Regions from separate parts of the Streptomyces sp. NPDC005925 genome, predicted to be linked through region 2. Evidence: riboswitches for the same ligand, from Rfam matches in the RefSeq annotation. Region 2 holds a riboswitch; each other region holds the start of a gene.

The links. A riboswitch is a leader RNA that binds a small molecule or an ion and turns the genes downstream of it on or off. The one in region 2 is predicted to bind cyclic di-AMP.
Region 1: it holds a riboswitch for cyclic di-AMP, as region 2 does, so the genes downstream of both, ABZ354_RS23305 (M23 family metallopeptidase) here and ABZ354_RS16970 (C40 family peptidase) in region 2, are expected to answer to the same signal.
Region 3: it holds a riboswitch for cyclic di-AMP, as region 2 does, so the genes downstream of both, ABZ354_RS18455 (LysM peptidoglycan-binding domain-containing M23 family metallopeptidase) here and ABZ354_RS16970 (C40 family peptidase) in region 2, are expected to answer to the same signal.

The regions. Positions count from the first base shown of each region.
Region 1 covers NZ_JBEXVL010000025.1:53,954-61,580, forward strand. Annotated here, with positions in the region: gene ABZ354_RS23295 (pitrilysin family protein) at 1-509, shown strand, start outside; gene ABZ354_RS23300 (pitrilysin family protein) at 506-1,894, shown strand; cyclic di-AMP (ydaO/yuaA leader) riboswitch at 2,120-2,285, shown strand; gene ABZ354_RS23305 (M23 family metallopeptidase) at 2,298-3,074, shown strand; gene ABZ354_RS23310 (HPr family phosphocarrier protein) at 3,204-3,485, opposite strand; gene ABZ354_RS23315 (GNAT family N-acetyltransferase) at 3,640-6,729, shown strand; gene ABZ354_RS23320 (DUF5998 family protein) at 6,830-7,417, shown strand; gene ABZ354_RS23325 (nucleotide pyrophosphatase/phosphodiesterase family protein) at 7,417-7,627, shown strand, end outside.
Region 2 covers NZ_JBEXVL010000012.1:108,349-115,975, forward strand. Annotated here, with positions in the region: gene bioB (biotin synthase BioB) at 1-886, opposite strand, end outside; gene ABZ354_RS16950 (8-amino-7-oxononanoate synthase) at 1,078-2,205, shown strand; gene ABZ354_RS16955 (DUF397 domain-containing protein) at 2,271-2,495, opposite strand; gene ABZ354_RS16960 (helix-turn-helix transcriptional regulator) at 2,505-3,365, opposite strand; gene ABZ354_RS16965 (ATP-binding protein) at 3,578-4,045, shown strand; gene ABZ354_RS16970 (C40 family peptidase) at 4,098-4,571, opposite strand; cyclic di-AMP (ydaO/yuaA leader) riboswitch at 4,575-4,787, opposite strand; gene ABZ354_RS16975 (alpha/beta hydrolase) at 6,299-7,627, shown strand, end outside.
Region 3 covers NZ_JBEXVL010000014.1:89,931-97,557, reverse strand. Annotated here, with positions in the region: gene ABZ354_RS18470 (Glu/Leu/Phe/Val dehydrogenase dimerization domain-containing protein) at 8-1,189, shown strand; partial or broken gene ABZ354_RS18465 (TetR family transcriptional regulator C-terminal domain-containing protein) at 1,241-1,789, shown strand; gene ABZ354_RS18460 (SGNH/GDSL hydrolase family protein) at 1,853-2,638, opposite strand; gene ABZ354_RS18455 (LysM peptidoglycan-binding domain-containing M23 family metallopeptidase) at 2,922-3,842, opposite strand; cyclic di-AMP (ydaO/yuaA leader) riboswitch at 3,847-4,011, opposite strand; gene ABZ354_RS18450 (tyrosine-protein phosphatase) at 4,478-5,275, shown strand; gene ABZ354_RS18445 (DUF6126 family protein) at 5,310-5,429, opposite strand; gene ABZ354_RS18440 (XRE family transcriptional regulator) at 5,426-6,181, opposite strand; gene ABZ354_RS18435 (aspartate aminotransferase family protein) at 6,246-7,627, opposite strand, start outside.

The DNA of each region.
Region 1 (7,627 bases), on a different contig from region 2:
AGTCCTCCCGCCTGTACAACCGGCTGGTGCGCCGGGACCGTACGGCCGTCGCGGCCGGCTTCGGTCTGCTGCGGCTCGCCGGGGCGCCCTCCCTGGGCTGGCTGGACGTCAAGACGTCGGGCGACGTCGAGGTGCCGGTCATCGAGACGGCGATCGACGAGGAGCTCGCCCGGTTCGCGGAGGAGGGCCCCACGGCCGAGGAGATGGAGCGCGCCCAGGCCCAGTTGGAGCGCGAGTGGCTGGACCGCCTGGGCACGGTCGCGGGCCGCGCCGACGAACTGTGCCGGTACGCCGTCCTGTTCGGCGACCCGCAGCTCGCCCTCACCGCCGTGCAGCGCGTGCTCGAGGTGACCGCCGAGGAGGTCCAGGAGGTCGCCAAGGCCCGCCTGCGACCCGACAACCGAGCGGTGCTCGTGTACGAGCCGACCGGGCCCGGGACCGAAGCGGGCGCCGACGCGACGACCGACGCGAGTGACGCCACCGACGAGAACGAGGAGGCGGCCAAGTGACCGACCTGGCCCCCATGGACTTCCACCCCCGTCCGCAGGGCGGCGAGCCCAGGCCCTGGGCGTTCCCCGCACCCGAGCGCGGCACGCTCGGCAACGGCCTCACCCTGCTTCGCTGCCACCGCCCCGGCCAGCAGGTCGTCGCCGTAGAGGTGCTCCTGGACGCGCCCCTGGAGGCGGAGCCCGCCGGACTGGACGGCGTCGCGACGATCATGGCGCGGGCCTTCTCCGAGGGCACCGACAAGCACTCCGCCGAGGACTTCGCCGCCGAGCTGGAGCGCTGCGGCGCCACCCTCGACGCGCACGCCGACCACCCCGGTGTGCGCCTCAGCCTGGAGGTGCCCGCCTCCCGCCTCGCCAAGGGACTCGGGCTGCTCGCCGACGCCCTCCGGGCGCCCGCGTTCGCCGACAGCGAGGTCGAGCGGCTCGTCCGCAACCGCCTGGACGAGATCCCGCACGAGCTGGCCAACCCCGCGCGGCGGGCGGCCAAGGAGCTCTCCAGAGAGCTGTTCCCGGCCGACTCGCGCGTGTCGCGCCCGCGCCAGGGCACCGAGGAGACGGTCGCCGCCGTCGACGCCGGGGCCGTGCGCGCCTTCTACGAGCGGCATGTGCGGCCGGCCACCGCCACGGCCGTGATCGTCGGCGACCTCACCGGCACCGACCTGGACGCCCTGCTCGGCGACACGCTCGGCGCGTGGACCGGCTCCCCGGCCGCCGCCCGTCCCGTGCCGCCGGTGACCGCCGACGACACCGGCCGCGTCGTCGTCGTGGACCGGCCCGGCGCCGTCCAGACGCAGCTGCTCATCGGCCGCGTCGGACCGGACCGGCACGCGCGCGTGTGGCCCGCGCAGGTCCTCGGCACGTACTGCCTGGGCGGCACCCTCACCTCCCGCCTGGACCGCGTCCTGCGCGAGGAGAAGGGCTACACCTACGGTGTGCGGTCGTTCGCGCAGGTCCTGAGGTCCGCCCCGGACGGCTCGGGTGCCGCGATGCTCGCCATCAGCGGCTCCGTGGACACCGAGAGCACCGGCCCGGCCCTTCAGGACCTGTGGACGGTGCTGCGCACGCTCGCCGCGGAGGGCCTCACCGACGCCGAGCGTGACGTGGCGGTGCAGAACCTGGTGGGCGTGGCGCCGCTCAAGTACGAGACGGCGGCGGCCGTGGCGAGCACCCTGGCCGACCAGGTCGAGCAGCACCTGCCCGACGACTTCCAGGCCACGATGTACCGGCAGCTCGCCGCGACCGGCACCGTGGAGGCCACGGCGGCGGTCGTCAGCGCCTTCCCCGGGGACCGGCTGGTGACGATCCTCGTGGGCGACGCGGCCCGGATCAAGGAGCCCGTCGAGGCCCTCGGCATCGGCGAGGTCACGGTGGTCCCCGCCGAATAGCGAGCTGAACCGACAGGACGCCGGACCTCGCACGAACCGGGGGCCCTGGTGGCTGACCGGCCACCAGGGCCCCCGTATGCCGGAATTGGCGGGGATTGCGGGAGAGGCTGCCTGTCTGGCCTGTGGCATGCGCTACAAAAGCCGCCTTCGGTTTGGGGATCGAAAGATGTCCCGTTTAGCGTCGTCCGGTCTGTCCGTCAGGCAGTGCGCCGCACCCGCGGCACCGGACAGTCATCGCCGAGTCCCCCTACGGCGCGAGCCGGGGGAGCCGGGGACCCACCATCAGTCCCTGGGGTGAATCGGACGCCCGCGCGTGCCGCGAGGGGGTCCGTAGGAGACCTTCCTGCTCCGAACCCGTCAGCTAACCCGGTAGGCGAGAGGGAAGGAAAGGACAAGCCTGTACATGGCGTTCACGCGCGCCACCGGGAAGCACCGTCGTCCCAGCCGAATGCATCGCTCCACCGCCCGCGCGGCGGGCGTGGCGGCCCTCGCCGCCACCGGCGTCGTCGGCACCCTCGCGGCCCCGGCGCTCGCCGCCGAGCCCGCCGCCGAGCAGACCGGTCTCACCCCGGTCGTCACTATCGGCGATTCGGTCGCCGACGAGATCGAGGCCCAGGTCGCCGCCCAGCAGCGGGCCGCCGACCTGGCCGAGGCGGAGCGCAAAGCCGTCGAGGCCGCCCGCGAGAAGGCGGCGAAGGCAGCCGAGGAGGCCGCCGAACGGGCCCGCGCGGCCAAGGAGCGGGCCGCCCGCGCGGCCGAGCGCAAGCGCCTGAACACCTACGTCGCCCCGGTCGCGGGTTCGTACGTCTCCACCGGTTACCGGAGCGGAGGCGCCGTCTGGTCCTCCGGCAGCCACACCGGCATCGACTTCCACGCCGCCGGCGGCACACCCGTCCAGGCCGTGGGCCCGGGCACCGTCGTCGAGGCCGGCTGGGGCGGCGCGTACGGCAACCAGGTCGTGATCCGTATGAACGACGGCACGTACACCCAGTACGGCCACCTGTCCTCCGTCGAAGTCTCCGTCGGCCGGCAGGTCACTCCGGGAACGCCGATCGGCCTGTCCGGCGCGACCGGCAACGTCACCGGCCCCCACCTGCACTTCGAGGCGCGCACCGGCCAGGAGTACGGCTCCGACATCGACCCCGTCGCCTACCTCCGCTCGCACGGCGTGCACGTCTGAGACGCCACAGGCTCCACGAGCGCCCGGGGGCCCACGAGCGCCCGCTCCGGGGCGGTGCGCCGCGAACGGCTGACGCCGGAGCCGCGCCCGCGGGAAGGGGGCACGGCTCCGCGCGATGCCGTTCGATGGTCAGACGGTCTCGGGAAGCTCCTCGAGACCCTCGGCGACCAGCTTCGCCAGCCGGTCCAGGGCGACGTCGGCGCCCTCGGCGTCACAGGTGAGGACGACCTCGTCACCGCCCTGGGCGCCAAGACTCAGCACGGCCAGCATGGACCTCGCGTTGACGGGGTCGCCCCCGGCCTTGGCGATCGTCACCGGGACGCCCGAGGCCGTGGCGGCCCGGACGAAGACGGAGGCGGGGCGGGCGTGGAGACCCTCGGCCCAGCCGACGTTGACGCGGCGCTCAGCCATGTGATGCTGCCCTTCAGATGAACCAGGGGTGTCCAGCCGGATTTCCGCACGGTGAAGCGTGCCCAGGGCGGCGCCATGTATGCAGCCCGCACGGCGGCCGTCCTCCACAGACTGCCTCGCGCCGTTGTCATACGCGAGCCGTACGCTGGGCCCCATGCAGACCCCGTCGGACCGGCACGACTATCCCGCGCACTGGGAGGCCGACGTGGTGCTGCGCGACGGGGGCACCGCGCGTGTCCGCCCCATCACCGCGCACGACGCCGAGCGCCTGGTCAGCTTCTACGAGCAGGTTTCCGACGAGTCGAAGTACTACCGCTTCTTCGCGCCCTACCCGCGCCTGTCGGCGAAGGACGTCCACCGCTTCACGCACCACGACTTCGTGGACCGGGTGGGGCTCGCGGCCACGGTGGGCGGCGAGTTCATCGCCACCGTGCGCTACGACCGGATCGGCGCCGACGGCACGCCCGCGTCCTCCCGCCCGTCGCCCGCCCCCGCCGCAGGACGCGTGGCGCCCGACCCCTCCGCGTCCGACGAGGCCGAGGTCGCTTTCCTCGTGCAGGACGCCCACCAGGGCCGCGGCGTCGCCTCCGCCCTGCTGGAACACATCGCGGCCGTCGCCCGCGAGCGCGGAATCCGCCGCTTCGCCGCCGAGGTGCTGCCCGCCAACAACAAAATGATCAAGGTGTTCACCGACGCGGGCTACACCCAGAAGCGCAGCTTCGAGGACGGCGTCGTCCGCCTGGAATTCGACCTCGAGCCCACCGACCGCTCCCTCGCCGTGCAGTACGCGCGCGAGCACCGCGCCGAGGCGAGGTCCGTGCAACGGCTGCTGACGCCCGGCTCGGTCGCCGTCATCGGCGTCGGCCGCACCCCCGGCGGGGTGGGCCGCAGCGTCCTGGGCAACATCCGGGACGGCGACTTCACCGGCCGCCTGTACGCCGTGAACCGGGCGCTGCCAGAAGGGCAGAAGGACATCGACGGCGTGCCCGCCCACCGCTCGGTGGGGGACATCGGGGAACCGGTCGACCTCGCCGTCGTCGCCGTACCCTCCGAGCAGGTGCCCCAGGTCGTCACGGAGTGCGGCGAGCACGGCGTGCGAGGACTCGTCGTGATCACCGCCGGGTACGCCGAGAGCGGCCCCGAGGGCCGGGAGCGCCAGCGCGAACTGGTGCGGCACGCGCGCGCGTACGGCATGCGGATCATCGGGCCGAACGCCTTCGGGATCATCAACACCTCCGAGCGGGTCCGGCTCAACGCCTCCCTCGCCCCCGAGATGCCGAGGCCCGGCCGGATCGGCCTGTTCGCCCAGTCCGGCGCCATCGGCATCGCCCTGCTGTCCCGGCTGCACCGGCGCGGCGGCGGCGTCACCGGTGTCACGGGCGTGTCGACGTTCGTCTCCTCCGGCAACCGCGCCGACGTCTCGGGCAACGACGTCCTGCAGTACTGGTACGACGACCCCGACACCGACGTCGTCCTCATGTACCTGGAGTCGATCGGCAACCCCCGCAAGTTCACCCGTCTCGCCCGGCGCACGGCCGCGGCGAAGCCGCTCGTCGTCGTCCAGGGCGCCCGGCACGGCGGCGCGGCCCCGCCCGGCCACGCCGTACGCGCCACCCGGCTGCCGCACGCCACGGTGTCGGCGCTGCTGCGCCAGGCCGGCGTGATCCGCGTCGACACGATCACCGAGCTCGTCGACGCGGGCCTGCTGCTCGCCCGCCAGCCCCTGCCGACCGGCCCGCGCGTGGCCGTCCTCGGCAACTCCGAATCGCTCGGCCTCCTCACCTACGACGCCTGCCTCGCCGAGGGCCTGCACCCGCAGCCGCCCCTGGACCTGACGACCGGCGCCACCCCGGAGGACTTCCGCGCGGCGCTGTCCCGGGCGCTCGCCGACGACACGTCCGACGCGGTCGTCGTGACCGCGATCCCCACGGTCGGCGAGGACCGCGCGGGAGACGCGGCGCTGGCCGAGGCCCTGCGCTCGGCCGCGGAGACGGTCCCGTCCAAGCCGGTGCTCGTCGTGCACGTGGAGCTGGGCGGGCTCGCGAACGCCCTGTCGGCCGCGGCCGGCACAGCACCCCGGGCCGCCACCGGCACCCCACGCGGCACCCAGCCACCACCCCCGGGCGATCATGCACCCCCGGCCGCCCACCCACCCCCGGGCGGCCATCCGGCGAAGGCCGGCCGCCCGGCGACGGCCGAGCACCCCGCCGGGCCACGCCCCTCCACGGCGGCCCGGCCACCTGCCACGTCCGGCCCCGTCCCCCCACCTGCCATGTCCGGCCCGCCCGCGCCTGCCACGTTCGGTCCGGCCTCACCCGCCACGTCCGGTCCGGCCGCGCCCGCCACCGGCGGACCCGCCGCCCCCGCCGCGGGCGCCCCCGCTGCCCTCATCCCCGCCTACCCCGCCGCCGAGCGGGCGGTACGCGCCCTGGCCGAGGCCGTCCGGTACGCGCAGTGGCGGCGGGACGCGGCCGACCCCGGCAGGGTGCCCGAGTTCGAGGACATCGACGAGAAGGCCGCCGCCGAACGGATCGACGGCCTCCTCGCACGCGGCCAGGGCCTCACACTCGGCACGGACGAGACCCGCGAGCTGCTGAGCACCTACGGCATCCACGTCCAGCGCGCCCTGCCCGCCCCCACGCCCGACGAGGCCGCCGCTGCCGCCCGCACACTCGGCTATCCCGTCGCCCTCAAGGCCACCGCCCCGCACCTGCGGCACCGCGCCGACCTCGGCGGCGTACGCCTGGATCTCGCGCACGAGGAGCAACTGCGCCGGGCGTACGCCGAGTTGACGGAGCTCTTCGGCACGCCGGAGGAGCTGCGCCCGGTGGTGCAGCGGATGGCACCCCGGGGCGTGGACACGGTCGTGCGGGCCGTGATCGACCCGGCGGCCGGCGCCGTGCTCTCCTTCGGACTGGCGGGGGCCGCCTCCCAGCTGCTCGGAGACACCGCGCACCGGCTGATTCCAGTCACCGACCGCGAGGCCACTTCCCTGGTGCGGTCCATCCGGACGGCGCCCCTGCTGTTCGGATGGCGCGGTTCCGCCCCCGTCGACACACCCGCGCTGCAGGAAGTGCTACTGAGAGTGTCTCGCCTGGTGGACGATCATTCCGAAGTCGTGGCCGTCACTCTGGAGCCCGTCGTGGTCGCTCAGCAGGGCTTGAGCGTCCTGACGGCCTCCGTACGCCTCGCGCCGCCTCCTGCCCGCGACGACCTGGGACCACGTACCCTCCCGGCTTACTGAAAACAAACCGCCGGAACCATTGCCGGAACCGGCCACCGGGACCCGGCCGGACCGGCCCGAGCGGTGCCTCGTAGTCAGTGGTCCCCCGTAGGATGGGCGCATGGCCAAGACCAGTACGACGACCCAGGGGCTGCGTGCGGCGATCGAGCGCAGCGGCTACTACCCGGCCCTCGTGGCCGAGGCGGTGGAGGCTGCCGTGGGCGGCGAGCCCGTCCGGTCGTACCTGGTCCACCAGGAGACGACGTTCGACCAGAACGAGGTGCGGCGGCACGTGACGGTGCTCGTCCTCACGGGCAACCGCTTCATCGTCAGCCATACCGACGAGCAGGCCGCCGACAGCACGTCCCCGACGCCGTACGCCACGACGTCGACGGAGTCCGTGAAGCTGGACCGGATCTCGTCGATCGTCGTCAGCCGCGTCGTCGCCAACCCGGAGTCGTACACGCCGGGCACCCTGCCCCGCGAGATCGTGCTCACCATCGGCTGGGGCGCCGTCGCCCGCATCGACCTGGAGCCCGCGGCCTGCGGCGACCCCAACTGCGAGGCGGACCACGGCTACACGGGCAACTCGACGGCGGACGACCTGAGTCTGCGCGTCAGCGAGGCAGGGGACGGCCCCGAGACGGTGCGCCAGGCGCTCGTCTTCGCGCAGGCCCTCTCCGAGGCGACCGCGGATCCGACGCACTGATGGCGCAGCCCGCCGCCTGGGACGACCACCCGGAACCGCTCGCCCCGGACACCGCGCCCCTGCCGGCGTACGGCTCCGGTTCGCTCGCCGACCTGCTGCCCACGCTCGCCGCCGGCATGGACGTACCCGGGACGACCGCCGCCATCCGCGAGCTGACCCCCGCCGACCGGAACTGCGTGTTCCTGATCGACGGCCTCGGCTGGGAGCAGC
Region 2 (7,627 bases):
AGACCGAGTTGGCCAGGTGCAGCGCGAGCGGCTGCATCGACCGCAGATGGACCTCGCGGCCCCCCGCGATGCGCACCTCGACGTCCGGGCACACGAACCGCACCATCGCGAGGATCCGCAGGCAGCGCTGCGGGGTGAGGTGCCACTCCGTGGCGAGCGGTGTGCCCTCCATCGGGATCAGGAAGTTCACCGGCACCGAGTCCGGGTCCAGCTCGCGCAGCGAGAACACCACGTCCACGAGGTCCGCGTCGCTCTCGCCCATGCCCGCGATCAGGCCGGAGCAGGCGGACAGCCCGGCCGCGTGCGCCTTTCGCACGGTGTCGACCCGGTCGGCGTAGGTGTGCGTGCTGGTGATGTCGCCGTACGTGGACTCGGAGGTGTTGAGGTTGTGGTTGTAGGCGTCGGCGCCCGCGTCGCGCAGCCGGTCGGCCTGCCCGTCGGAGAGCAGGCCGAGGCAGGCGCACACCTCGACGCCCTCGTTCTGCTCCTTGATCGTCTTGATGGTCTCGGAGACGCGGTCCACGTCACGGTCGGTCGGGCCCCGTCCGCTGGCCACCAGGCACACCCGCTTGGCGCCGCCGGCCACCCCGGCCGCGGCGGCCTCGGAGGCCTGGTCGGGCTTGAGCCAGGTGTACTTGAGGATGTCGGCCTTGGAGCCGAGGCGCTGCGAACAGTAGGAGCAGTCCTCGGGGCACAGGCCGGACTTGAGGTTGACGAGATAGTTGAGTTTCACCCGTCGGCCGAACCAGTGCCGGCGTACCTTTCCGGCCGCGGCCACCACATCCAGCAGGTCGTCGTCGGTCGTGGCGAGAACGGCCAGGGCCTCCTCGCGGGTCGGCAGCTCGCGCCGAAGCCCCTTGTCCACCAGCGTGTTCAGCAGATCCATGAGAGCCGATCCTTACGTACGGAGGCGTGCCGGGCCAAGGATGGTTCGCACAACCCTCCCCGTTCGGCGTGTGTGGATTGCCACACCATGGGCGGCCGACCGTCCGGCTAATGTCTGTGCACTGCCTACAAAGGCCGGTGCCGCGCGGAGAGGATCGCGAAGGCACTGTCCACCACAGCACCGGAGGGGCCATGGGGTTCGGCTGGATCGACGAGCGGGCGGAGCAGCGCCGGCGCGCCGGACTCGTACGGACCCTGCGGCCCCGCCCCGCCGCGTCGGACCTGCTGGACCTGGCGAGCAACGACTACCTGGGCCTGGCTCGGCACCCCGAGGTCATCGAGGGCGCGGCGCGGGCCGCGCGGACCTGGGGCGGCGGGTCGACCGGCTCCCGACTGGTCACCGGCAGCACCGGACTCCACGCCGAGCTGGAATCCGAACTGGCCGCCTTCTGCGGCTTCGAGTCGGCCCTCGTCTTCTCCTCCGGCTACGCGGCGAATCTGGCCGCGGTGACCGCGCTGGCGCCGCACGGCTCGCTGATCGTGTCCGACGCGGGCAACCACGCCTCGCTGATCGACGGCTGCCGGCTGGCGCGCGGCACCACCCAGGTCGTCGGGCACGCCGACCCGGAGGGCGTGCGCAAGGCACTTGCCACGCACGGGGGGCCCGCCGTCGTCGTGTCCGACACGGTGTTCTCGGTGGACGGCGACGCCGCCCCGCTGGCCGCTCTCGCCGCGGCGGGCCGGGAGCACGGGGCGGGCCTGGTCGTCGACGACGCCCACGGCCTGGGCGTCCTCGGCACCGGCGGGCGGGGCGCGGCCGAGGCGGCCGGGATCGCGGGCGCCGGCGACGTGGTCGTGACGGTCACGCTGTCGAAGTCCCTCGGCGGCCAGGGCGGCGCGGTCCTGGGCCCGGCCCGGGTGATCGACCATCTGGTCAACGAGGCCCGGACGTTCATCTTCGACACCGGGCTCGCGCCCGCGGCCGCGGGCGCGGCGCTGGCGGCGCTGCGGCTGCTGCGCCGCGAGCCGCAGCGGGCCGCGCGGGCCCGTGGGGTCGCGGCCGAGCTGCACGCCCGGCTGACGGCCGGGGGCCTGGAAGCGGTACGTCCCGACGCCGCGGTGGTCTCCGTGCGCGCGCCGTCCCCGGAGGGTGCCGTGCGATGGGCGGCGGACTGCCGCGTCGAGGGACTGGCCGTGGGCTGCTTCCGTCCTCCTTCCGTGCCCGACGGTGTCTCACGGCTCAGGCTGACCGCCCGCGCGGATCTCTCCGGGGAGCAGCTGGAACACGCGGTGCGGGTCATCGGCGAGACGCGGCCATGAGTCGGCGTCGCACGGCCGTGTGTCGTCCGGGGTGACCGGTCAGTCGCGCCGGGGTGCCCGGCGGCTCACCGGAACGCGACCGTGAACGCCGCCCAGCTCTCCGGGGAGAAGAGCAGCGCGGGTCCGGCCGGTTCCTTGGAGTCGCGGACGGCCAGCAGCCCGGTCCAGGGACCGGAGCGTGGACGGGCCGCCTCGACGCAGTTGTTCGCTCCGGTGCTGTAGCTGCTGCGCAGCCAGTGCACGTCGTGCAGGTCGTTGCTGGAAGGGACGTTCCGAGGCAGTGCGGTCATGGTGCCTCCTTACGTGTCACCGGTCATACCGGCGATGAATTCCAATGATTCCTCGGGTGAGAGAGCGTGAGCCAGCAGGGAGTCGAAGGCCTCTGCGTAGGCCTCTAAGTCTTCTTTCCGTTCGAGATGGAGGCTACTCGTCAAGTGGTCGAGAACGACGACATCCAGATCAGATGTGCGCGAAAATGAGAAAATAACGAAAGATCCCGTGACCCCGATGTGGGCTCCGGCGGCAAACGGCAGTACTTGCAGTCGTACGTGCGGCATAATCGCCGCCTCCGTCAGCCTCTCCAACTGCCGCGACATCACCCCGGGCCCGCCCACTTCCCGGCGCAGTACGGCCTCGTCCAGTACCGCGCTCAACGTCAGCGGGGGTTTCGCGCGCAGCACGTCCTGCCGGGCCAGCCGCACCTCCACCAGCGCGTCCAGCCGTTCCTCGGACAGGCCTTCGACCGCGGCGCAGGTCACCGCTCTGGCGTACTCCGGGGTCTGCAGCAGTCCCGGCACCACCGAGGTCTCCAGGGTGCGCATCGCGCTCGCCTGGGACTCCAGACTGATGAAGTCCCGGTAGGTGGGCGGCAGTTCACCGCGATAGGCATGCCACCAGTGGTTGCGTCCGTTGCCGTCGTGCGCGCCCGCGAGGACGAGCAATAACTCCCGGAGCTGGTCGTCCGCCACGCCGTAGGCGTCCAGAAGCAGTCTCACGTCGGCCGGTTTCACGCCGCTCGTGCCGGTCTCGATCCGGCTCACCTTCGACTGGTGCCATCCCACCAGCCCGGCCGCTTCCCCACTCGTGAGGCCCACCGAGGTGCGCAGCGCACGCAGTTCGGCGCCCAGTTTGCGGCGGCGCACCGCGGGCCCGTGCTTCATGGGCTTCTCCTTACTCCTTACGAGTCGCCCAAATACGTTCTCGCGTCGCAGAGTTCACCGCATCGAGCGACAGATATATGCAGATGTTGATGGATCGCCGCCCTTGCCGTGGTGATGATGGCAGTGTGGCGAGGAAGCACCAGTCCGGGACCGTACTCCAACCGTCCGCTTCATGCCGGACCAAGGTCCCCTGGGAAAGGGACGAGAGCGCCATGGCAGACCATCTGGAAGCATCCGTCACTTTGGCAAGCGATCCCGCCTCGGTGTCCGCGTCCCGTTCCTTCGTGGTGGACACACTGGCGGAATGGGGACTGCCGGCGGGCACGGACGAGTCCGAGACGATCCGGCTCATCGTGTCCGAGCTCGCCACCAACGCGGTCCAGCACACTTTGGGCACGTCACCCACCTTCACGGTGGACGTCGCCCTGCACCGCGACGAACGCCTGCGCGTCGGAGTGACCGACAGCCACCCGCGGTTCCCGAAGCGGCTGCCCGCGGCCGTCCAGCAGGACAACGGGCGCGGTATGAGGATCATCCGGTGGCTGGCGGCGGAGTGCGGCGGCAGGCTGCGCGTCAGACCCACGCGCGAGGGCGGCAAGACGGTCTCCATCGAGCTGCCGTGGCACGGCACGGCCCCGCCGGCCGGAGCGGTGGCGGCGGCGGGACAGCAGGAGCCGTAGGACAGCCCCGGTGCGGGGGCGACGGCACGTCGGTGCCGCCGCCCGCGTGTGGTCAGCGCACGCGCCCGTACCAGGCTCCGCGGCTCCAGATCCTTTCCAGCCGCACCACCGCCCCGGATTTCGGGGCGTGCCAGATCCTGTTCCCGCCGGCGTAGATGCCGACGTGGTAGATGTAGCGGCCGGAGTGGAAGAACACCAGGTCACCGGCCTTGCGACTGCTCGCGGAGATGTGCCGGGTCCGGTTGTACTGCTGGGCCGCCGTACGCGGAAGTTTCTTGCCGGCCTTCCGGTACGCGTACAGCGTGAGCCCCGAGCAGTCGAACCTGTGCGGGCCCGTGGCGCCCCAGCGGTAGGGGGCGCCCTTCTTGGAAGCGGCGATCCGGAGCGCCTTGTGGGCCGAGGAGGCGGCGACCGCCTCGGAGCCGGCGCCCGGGATCACGAGGGAACCGATCACGACGGAGAGGGTGAGGGCCGAGGCCGTACCGGCCCGGACCAGGAGAGACGGGACACGATTGAGCGCGGTCATGCGCAACCCTTCGTCAGCCGCCTGTGAAGGATGACCTGTCGGATTCGGGCTGGCGAAGTAGCCCGGCCGCTGCTGCGGCTTCACCCCAAGGGCTGCTCGGAACGGCTGTCGTGCCGGTCCGGCGGCCCGTCGTGCTCGGGTCCTCCACTCCTGCCGATCCATCCTCTTCTGTCGACCGGGCATCCGGGCGGCGGCAGGATTCGGCGTCCGCCCGGACCGCCCCGCCGCGGTGGCGGGGGCTTGTCGTCAGTGAAGGATCTTGACCGTCGGCAGTATGAATATCCCCATGCGCAGGGCTTTGTGGCGTTGATCACCCTTCGCCCATTCGGGTGGACAGAGGGGTCTCGGAGTCCTTCGTCCATTACCTCGACGAGCCCCGGACCAGCGGCGGAGCACCGCTCGGCGCCCGCACGCCCCACGCCGGCGCGCAACTGCGCCGGGCCCGGAAAAGGACGCGCGTCTACGCCGACAGGGGGTACGCCGTTCGGCCCGTTTCACCCCCGGCCCTACGTGCGGTCCGACCCGCCGGAGTCCCGTCACCCGGGGGCGCGGCAACCGCCGGACTGCGGCGGAAGGGTGACCCGGGCGGTGCGTCGCCCGCCGTCCAGCACCCGCGGCGCGGGGCCGGGGCACCACCGGCAACCGCGGCGGGGGCAGCGCCGGGGGCCTACCCTCCGCACCGGGCCAAGCCGCACCTGCCGCCATGGCTCGGCGTCGTCGGCGTCGCCGGGTCCGGCGCGAACCCGAGGTTGGCCGGACCCTTGGTGCCGGCGTCGTCCGCCCCTGCGCCGGCGAGCGCTGGCGCAACGGCACCGGCGGCAGTGGCCAACGAGCCGAGCAGCTCGCTGGCCACGCGCATCACGAATCCGCGGCGACCCGAAGAGTTCCCCCCGGGCCCAAGGGTCGCCGGCCGGGCCGCCGCGGGCCCTCCTGCGGCAGCCGCTCGCCCTCCGCAGCCTCCACTGCCCTGTCCGGCCCGGAAAGTCTCTCCGCGGGCAGCAGACGCGCCCCTGTCACCTCCCCGGGAGGCTCGATCGCGGCCGGTCCCCTGCCCAGTACTCGACGTGTCACAGGGTGATCATTCCGCAGCATGGGCGCGTCGGGGCGAAGAACAACGAAGGCCCGCCACCGGTGAGCGAACGTCACCCCGTGTGCGAGCCCGCGTCGTCGCGACCGCGGCTGCCTTTGCCCGTCGCCTCCTGGCCGTGTGAGATCCCCTCACCGCTGAGAGGATCGCGGGAGGATCGGCCGGACAAAGGACCTTCGGGGCAGTCGGCGGCCACCCCCGGTCCGGCCTCCCGCCCATCCGTGCCGGTTGTCGTCGGGCGGCGGGCCCCAGGCACTGCCGGGGCGCGGCCCAGGATTCTGGCAGCGGTGCAGCGGCGCTTTCCCTCCCGCGGGGCCGGAGGACTTGGACGTCATCTCGGCAGCGACTTCGGCCGAGGGCATGGGACCGGGCACCTTCGGCACCGGAAGGTCGACGTGGGCTCTGACGGGCACGGACTGCCTGTGAGTGCTGGGGAGCTTCGGCACCGGAACGTTGGCCTCGGCCTCGGACGCGGCGGGTCCGGCCTGCGGAACACCCGCTGCCTCGGGTGGCTTTCCGACGAACGGACCTTTCGTTCCGTTTATCGGATTGGCAAAGAAGTCCCTTGACCCCTGTTCCCGGAGATCGCACAGCCGCGAGGATCCCCGTACCCAATCGCAAGAATGTACGGGAGACCCACTTGAGGAAGAGAAAACTGAACCGGCGGGTGACCGTCTTGGGTTCGGCGGGTGCGCTCGTCACCGCCACACTGCTGGCCGGGGCCGTCACGGCACCCACGGCCAGCGCGAGCCCGGCCGGTTTCGGCCAGGACCGTGAGGCCCGGGGCGCCGCCCTCGCGGCGGCGCGCGCGGCGCACACCGGCATCGACTGGCAGGACTGCCCCGCCGACTGGGGGCTCGAGAAGCCCATCCAGTGCGGCTGGGTCACCGTCCCGCTCGACTACGCCAGGCCGAACGGCAAGCAGATCAAGCTCGCCGTCGACCGCATCGGCAGCACGGGCACGAAGGCCGAGCGCCAGGGCGCCCTCATCTACAACCCGGGCGGCCCCGGCGGCTCCGGCCTGCGCTTCCCGCGCCGGGTCACCACCAAGAGCGCGGTGTGGGCGAAGACGGCGAAGGCGTACGACTTCGTCGGATTCGACCCGCGCGGCGTCGGTCACTCGGCGCCCATCTCCTGCGTCGACCCGCAGGAGTTCGTCAAGGCTCCCAAGGCCGACCCGGTGCCCGACACCGAGGCGGACAAGCTCGCCCAGCGCAAGCTGGCCCGCGAGTACGCCGAGGGCTGCTACGAGCGCAGCGGCGAGATGCTGCCGCACATGACCACGCCGAACACCGCGCGCGACCTCGACGTCGTCCGCGCCGCGCTCGGCGAGCAGAAGCTCAACTACCTGGGCGTCTCCTACGGCACCTACCTGGGCGCCGTGTACGGCACGCTCTTCCCGGGTCACGTGCGCCGCATGGTCGTGGACAGCGTCGTCAACCCCTCCCGCGAGAAGATCTGGTACCAGGCCAACCTGGACCAGGACGTCGCGTTCGAGGGACGCTGGAAGGACTGGCAGGACTGGGTCGCCGCCAACGACGCCACCTACCACCTCGGCGCCACCCGTGCCGAGGTCCAGGAGAAGTGGCTGGAACTGCGCGCCGCCGCGAAGAAGAGCCCCCTCGGCGGGGTCATCGGCCCGGCCGAGCTCATCTCCTTCTTCCAGAGCGCGCCGTACTACGACTCCTCCTGGGCGCCGGTCGCCGAGATCTTCAGCAAGTACGTCGCCGGAGACACCCAGGCGCTCGTCGACGCCGCCGCACCCGACATGTCCGACACCGCGGGCAACGCCTCCGCGGAGAACGGCAACGCCGTCTACACGGCCGTCGAGTGCACCGACGCCAAGTGGCCCACCAGCTGGCAGACCTGGAACCGCGACAACACGCGGCTCCACCAGGACCACCCGTTCATGACGTGGGCCAACGCCTGGATGAACCTGCCGTGCGCCACCTGGCCGGTCAGGCAGCAG
Region 3 (7,627 bases), on a different contig from region 2:
AGACCCCGTGACCAGCCCGCTGCTGTCCCTCACCTGGACCGACCACATCACCGGTCGCCGTGGCTTCCTGGTCGTGGACCGGCTGGTGCGCGGGGTGGCCAGTGGCGGGCTGCGGATGCGCGAGGGCTGCACGGCGCAGGAGGTCGCCGGGCTCGCCCGCGGCATGTCCATGAAGGAGGCGCTGCACTACGACCCCGCGCGGCGGTACGTGCCGCTGGGCGGCGCCAAGGGCGGCATCGACTGCGACCCGCGGGACCCTCGGGCGTACGGGCTGCTGGTGCGGTTCCTGCGGGCGGTGCGGCCCTATGTCGCATGCTGTTGGACCACGGGTGAGGACCTGGGGCTCGGCCAGGAGATGGTGGACCGGGCGGTCGTCGAGGCGGGGCTCGTGTCGTCGGTCCAGGCGGTGTACCCGTTGCTCGACGACGAGACCGCGGCCCGGCGCCGGCTCGCCAGCGCCTTCGCTCTCGAGGTGGACGGCATCGGACTGCCCGAGCTGGTCGGCGGCTGCGGCGTCGCCGAGGCCACGCTCACGGCCCTGGACCGGGCAGGCGTGCCGCACGCCGGGACGCGCGTCGCGCTGCAGGGGTTCGGCACCATGGGCGGCGCCACGGCCCGTTTCCTGGCGCGGGCGGGTCTGACGGTGGTGGCGGTGGCCGACGTCAAGGGCACGATCGTCAACCCGGACGGTCTCGACGTGGAGGCGCTGCTCGACGCGCGGGACGCCCACGGCGGCGTGGACCGCGGGGCGCTGGGGCCACGCGACCGCGAACTGCCGCCGGACGCGTGGCTGTCCGCCGACGCCGAGGTACTGGTGCCGGCGGCCGTGTCGTACGCCGTCGACGTCTCCAACGAGGCGCGGATCACCGCCCGTCTGGTGGTCGAGGCGGCCAACATGCCGGTCCTGCCGGAGGCGGAGGCGGTGCTGGCGGCGCGCGGGGTGATGGTGCTGCCGGACGTGGTCGTGAACTCCGCGACCAACGCCTGGTGGTGGTGGACGCTGTTCGGGGACGTCGACGCCGACCCGGACGAGGCGTTCGCCCACGTACGGGGCTCGATGCGGGCGCTGACGGACGGGGTGCTGAGCCGCGCGGCGGCCGGTGGGACAACGCCGCGAGCCGCCGCCCACGCCGTGGCGGAAGAGCGCCTGTCGGACATTTCCGAGCGGTTCGGCTGGTACCGCTCGTAGGGTGACACCGTGGTGAGGGTGCGATCGGGTGCCGCCGAGCGGCGCGCCGAGATGGCGCGGGCCACCGTCGAGCCGATCGAGGCGCGGGGCGTGGTCGCCGTCCGGATCGCCGATGTGGCTGCCGCACCAGGGGTGAGCAACGCGCTCGTGCTGTACCACTCCTCCTCCAGGGACAAGCTGGTCGCCGCCGCCTTCGCACATGCCGCCCAGGACGACCTCGCCCGGCTGCGCGGATTGCTCGGGCGCCGTACGACGGCGCTGCGCCGGCTGCGGGACGCGGTGCGGTGGTACGCGCCGACGGGTGGCGGCTGTGGATCGAGGGGTGGGCGGCGGCGCTGCGCGAGCCCGTGCCGCAGGGTCTGACCGGGCGGCCTCGACCGGCAGGGGAAGGCGGCGATCGCCGGGGTCGTCGCGGAGGGTGTGACGGCGGGTGAGTTCCGCCGCGCCGGGCCCGCCGACGCGGCGCTGCGTCTGACCGCGCTCCTCGACGGGCTCGCCGTGCAGCTGACGTCCTACCCGGGCGCGCTGTCACCGGCCCGGGCCCGGGAGCCGGCCGACGCGGCCCTGGCCCGCGAACGGGGCCTCACCCGCGCGGAGTTGGTGGCGGCGGGGCACTGCTCCCCGCCGCCCAGCCTCCCCGCCGCTGCTTCCGCTCCTGGCGCCTCAGGCGACGGCGGCGATGCGCATCCTGATGTCGTCCGGCGACAGCGCGCCCTTGGCGGTCACATGGTCCCCCGAGGACTCGCCGCGCAGCCGGCGCCCGATCCACGGCACCAGGTACTCGCGCGCCCACTGCACGTCGTCGCGCCGCACCTCGAACGTGCCGCGCGACGGCAGCGGCGGCCAGGGCTGGTCGGGGTCGGCGGGGACCTCCAGGCCGAGGACCTGACCCGCGCGGAGCGCCACGCGCGTGTGCCCCTCCGGGGAGAGGTGCAGCCGGTCGGCGTCCCACGCCCTGCGGTCCTGGAGGGTCTTGAGGGACCACAGGTCGAGCACGGGACAGCCGTACCGGTCGGCGACGGCACGCACATGGCCGTTGTAGGTGGCGATCTTCCCGCGCAGGTGCTTCAGCACGGGCATGGTCCGGGTGTCGAAGCCGGTCGTCACCATCACGGTGCCCGCTGCGGCCGTCAGAGCGGCGACGGCCCTCTCGAACCTCTCGGCCACCTCGTCGGGGTCGGTGCCGGGCCGCAGGATGTCGTTGCCGCCGGCACAGAACGAGACGAGGTCCGGGGCGAGTCGCGCCGTTCGGGGAAGCTGGTCCGCAACGATCTGGTCGAGCAGTTTGCCGCGCACGGCGAGGTTGGTGTACCGGAAGTCGCCCTCGGGCCGCCGGTCCGCGAGCAGTACCGCGAACCTGTCCGCCCAGCCGACGAACGACCCGTCGGGGCCCGGGTCGCCCACGCCCTCGGTGAAGCTGTCCCCCACCGCCACGTACGACCCGATCACTGATCTGCTGTCATTCTTCGAATCGTCTGCCACGTCGGCCCATGATTCACCTTCGCATGAGGCTTACGCGAGCGTAGGAAAGGGGTGACGGGCGGTGAGATGAGCCACCTCGAGTGTTCGTCGACCCGGGAACGAGCGCGGGAATGGGCGAGGAGCCGCGCCGCGGGCGCGGCCGCCCGGGTACGCCGAAGGCCGGACCCCGGGGATCGGGAGTCCGGCCTTCGGCTGCGTGTCAGGCGAGTGGTCGCGCCGGGTGCCGTACGGGCCGGTGCGCCAAGTGGTGTCAGGCGCCGGAGGCGCCGTGCGAGCGCAGGTACGCCATCGGGTCCACGTCCGAGCCGTAGTCCGGCGTGGTGCGGATCTCGAAGTGCAGGTGCGGTCCGGTGGAGTTGCCGGTCGTGCCGGAGAGACCGACCTGCTGGCCTGCGGTCACGGTCTGGCCGGCCGAGACGGACAGCGAGGACAGGTGGGCGTACTGGGCGTAGTGGCCGTCGCCGAGCTTGATGACGACCTGATTGCCGTACGCGCCGCCCCAGCCCGCGGAGACGACGGTGCCCGCGCCGACGGACTTCAGGGCGGTGCCGGTCGGGACGACGAAGTCGACGCCGGTGTGGTAGCCGCTGGACCACATGCCGCCGGGGACCTTGTAGGCGGTGCCGACGCCGGCGCCGGACACGGGCAGCACGAAGCCGGAGCCGGAGGGCTGCGCGGCGGGCGTCGTGCTCCGGCCCGACGAGGGCGCGGCGGTCTTCGCGGACTTCGACGACTTCGACGACTTCAAGGCCGACGAGGACTTCGCCGACGGCTCGGCCGTGCTCGTCGCGGCCTTCTTGCCGATGGCGAGCTTGAGGCCGGGGTGGATCAGCGACGGGTCGTCGCCGATGGTGGCGCGGTTGTCCCGGTACAGCTTCTTCCAGCCGCCGCTGACGTTCTGCTCGTCGGCGATCTTCGACAGGAAGTCGCCGCCCTTCACCGTGTAGACGCGCGGGGCGGAGTTCTTCGCGGTGTCCTTGCCGGCGGGCTTGTGCTGCGCCTCCGGAAGGGACTGGACGGCCTTTTCGGAAACCTGCTGCGCGGGGGCGGCGTGAGCGCCGGTGGCCCCGAGAAGCGGAATGGCAAGTGCGGCGCCGCCGGTTCCGGCGACGGCGATGGACCGGGTGAAACGCGGTGACTTCGTACGGCGGTGCTTACCCTTCGCGGGCATGGCGAATTCCTCTCCGGCGCCTACGAGGTGAGCTGTCGGGTTCGGACTGGAGATGCCCGGCCGCGGTGTGCGCGGCTTCACCCCGAGCCTGTGTCCGGAGACCGGAACAGGCGGTTGTACCTGTGGGTCCCCCGCTCCTGCCGTACACGGGTCGAAGTGTGTGCGGGCTTCCGGACGGCGGCAGGATTAGGCGTCCGTCCGGATCGGTGGCGAACGTAAGCGACCGGATGGCTGAGAAACAAGCCTGGGTTTGTCCGCGAACGCGCTTTTGTGCGGGCGATCAGGGTTATGCCCGTCACCGAGCGTGGAACAGGATCTTTCGCGCTTCTTCAATCCCCAGGTAACGCGGTTGAATTACGTGAACATGGCGACAGCGGATCGTCACGATTATGACGCTGCTCACGCCCCACACCCCATCCCCCTTACTATCGGGGCACGTTACGCACAAACGACCAATTCGGACCAATGACTCATAGAGGTGGATAGGCTACCGATCAAAAACTATGTCCGATTTCATTTGTTACAGCGCAAGTTGAGTCACTACGTCCCTCTCATATTGTCCGGCAGGCGTGTCGTATCGTCGGCGTGTGCCCGTCGGTGAGCCGCGCCGGCGGGGCCGAGTGTGAGGAGTCCACGTGACGCAGCAGGTCCCGTCGACCGAGCCCGAGCTGGCCGGAGTGCGCAACTTCCGTGACGTCGGCGGATTGCCGACCGTGGACGGCCGCCGGGTGCGGTACGGCGTGCTGTTCCGCAGCGGTCACCTCGCGCACGCGACAGAGGACGACGCCGCCTTCCTCGCCTCCCTCGGCCTGCACACGATCTTCGACTTCCGCAACGCGGCCGACCAGAAGCTGGAGGGCCCGGACGTCGCGCTGCCGGGCGTCCGCAATGTGAACCTGCCGCTGAGCGACCCGGCCGACGGCGCCGAGTTCTGGAAGATGGTGCGGGACGGCGACCTCGAGCAGCTGCGCGCGGTCCTCTCGGACGGCAGGGGCGCCGCCCGGATGATCGACTCGTACCGGACGGTCATCACGGAGCGCACCGCGGAGCACTCGCGGGTGCTGCACTCGCTCGCCGAGGACAGCCTCCCCGCGCTGATGCACTGCGCGGCCGGAAAGGACCGCGCGGGCCTGTCCATAGCCGTGACCCTGCTCGCCCTGGGCGTCGAGCGGGACGCGATAGCCGAGGACTACCTGAAGTCGAACGCCAAGCACCGCCGCTACAAGGTGCGCCGCAGCGCCACGTCCGCCTCGGCCTACTCCCCCGAGGTCATGGAGCTGCTCGACCCCCTGTTCGACGCGCGCGCCGAGTACCTCGCGGCGGCCTTCGACACGATCCAGGACACCTGGGGCGGCGTCCCGGCCTACCTCGAGAACGGGCTCGGCGTCACCCCCGAGATCCGCGAGCGGCTGCGCGAACGCCTGCTGGACTGACGTACGCCCCGAGGCCGGCGCCGCGCTCCGCGCCCTACTGCGCGCCGACCTCGAACAGCAGCCACACGAAGGCCGCGAAGACGTGCCCCACGGCGATGTAGATGATCAGCCGGACCCACAGGGCGCGCGGGAACTTGTCCTCGATGTCGCTCATGACGTGCCTCCGGTGAACGGGCCCAGGCACAGCGAGGCCGTGGGGCTCTGCAGCAGGGTGTGGACGAAGAGGAGCTCGACCTCGTCCGGGCCGCCCGCGGCGATGCGGTGCGGGGTCAGCGAGTCGAAGTGCGCGCTGTCGCCCGGCTCGAGCCGGTGCAGGGTGTCGCCGAGACGGAGCCGCAGCCTGCCCTTGAGCACGTACAGCCACTCCTCACCGGGGTGGACGCGCACCACGTCGCCCTGCGCGCCGTACGGGACACGGACGCGCAGGGCCTGCATGCCACGGCCGGGCGACCCGGCCTGCCAGTACGTCCAGCCGCCCGCGGCCGTCGGTTCCATGTCGGCGGCCCGCACGACGGCGTCCCGGTCGGCGGTCTGCTCACCGAGCAGTTCGGAGACGGTCGTCCCGTAGACGCGGGCGAGAGCCAGCAGCATCGGCAGCGACGGCTGGCGACGGCCGGTCTCCAGCCGGGACAGGTGGGCGGGCGACAGGGCGGCGGCGCGGGCCGCGGCCTCCAGGGTGAGGCCCGCGCGACGACGCAGGGCGCGGAGCTGGGGCGCGACGAGCGTGCCCACCTCGGGCGGCCCGGCGGACAGATCGGCGGACAGATCGGCGGGCGGATCAGCGGGCGGGTTCGCCTCAGGGCGAGATTCGGGCGCGGGGCCGTACTCGGGCGTGGGGGCGGACTCTCGGTCGGGCGGGGGTGGGTACGCGCGCTCGGGCTCTGAAACGGGCTCGGACGAGTTCATGCGTCTATTCAGCCCAGGGATTGCCTCTCAGGCAAATTTTTTGCCTGAGAGGCAAAGTGGTGCCTCAGCGGTTGGTCATCGCCTGCTTCACCAGGGTCCGGCCGAAGTCCCAGATCAGCCCGCTGCCGCTGTGCGCGTCGTCCATCACGGCGGTGAAGGCGTCGACGAAGCGGTCCACCTCCCGCTCGCCGATGATCAGCGGCGGAATCAGCTTGATGACCTCCATGTGGTCGCCGGAGACCTGGGTGAGGATGCGGTGGCGCCGGAGCAGGGGCACGACCACCATCTGCGCGAACAGTCCCGTGCGGGCGGCCTGCACCATGGCCCACCGGCCACGCAGCTTCAGTGACCGCGGCCTGCCGAACTCGATGCCGATCATCAGCCCCCGGCCGCGGACGTCGGCGAGCAGCTCGTAGGTGTCGACCAGCGCGGCCAGCCGGGACCTCAGCAACTCGCCGGTGGCCCGGACGCCGGCCACGGTCTGTTCGTTCTCCATCACGGACAATACGGCCAGGCCCGCCGCCATGGCCTGCGCGTTGGCGCCGAAGCTCGCCGAGTGGACGAGCACGCGGTCCATGGAGGAGTAGACCTTCTTGAAGATCCAGTCCCTGCCGAGGGTGGCGCCGACCGGGACGTAGCCACCGGACAGGGCCTTCGCCACGCACACCAGGTCCGGTTCGACTCCTTCCTCGTGCTGGTGGGCGTAGAAGTCGCCGGTGCGGCCGAGGCCGGTCTGCACCTCGTCGGCGATGAGCAGCGCCTTGTGCCGGTGCAGGAGGTCCTGCGCGGCGCGCAGATAGCCGGGCGGCGCGGCGTGCACGCCCTTGCCCTGGATCGGTTCGACGATCAGCGCGGCCACATCCCCCCTGCGCAGCTCGCGCGCGAGTGCGTCGAGATCGCCGAGGGGGACGGCCGTGTCGGGCAGCAGCGGGGCGAACCCGTCGCGGAACCCGGCCTCGCCGTTCACGGAGAGGGAGCCGGTGGTCAGGCCGTGGAAGGCGTGCTCGCAGTACAGGACGCGCGGCCTGCCGGTGGCGTAGCGGGCGAACTTCAGCGCGCTCTCGACGGCTTCCGTGCCGCTGTTGCCGAAGAACACCCGGTCCAGGTGCGGGGTGTGCGCGAGGAGCCGTTCGGCGAGCAGGCCGGGCAGCGGCTGGCAGTCGAAGCGGGTGAGGTCGGCGAGGTCCAGGTCGAGGACGTCGTGCAGGGCCTTGCGGACCACGGGGTGGTGGCGGCCCAGGCCCATCACGCCGAACCCGGCGAGCATGTCCAGGTAGTCGTTGCCGTCGGCGTCCCAGAAATACGCACCCTCGGCACGCTCATAGACCTTGTCGAAGCCGAGGGTGCGCAGCACGCGCGGGAGCTGGTGGTTGAGGTGCCGGGTGTGCAGCTCGTAGCGCTCGGCTCCGCGTTCGGCCAGCAGCGCGCCGAGGTCGAAGGCGCCGG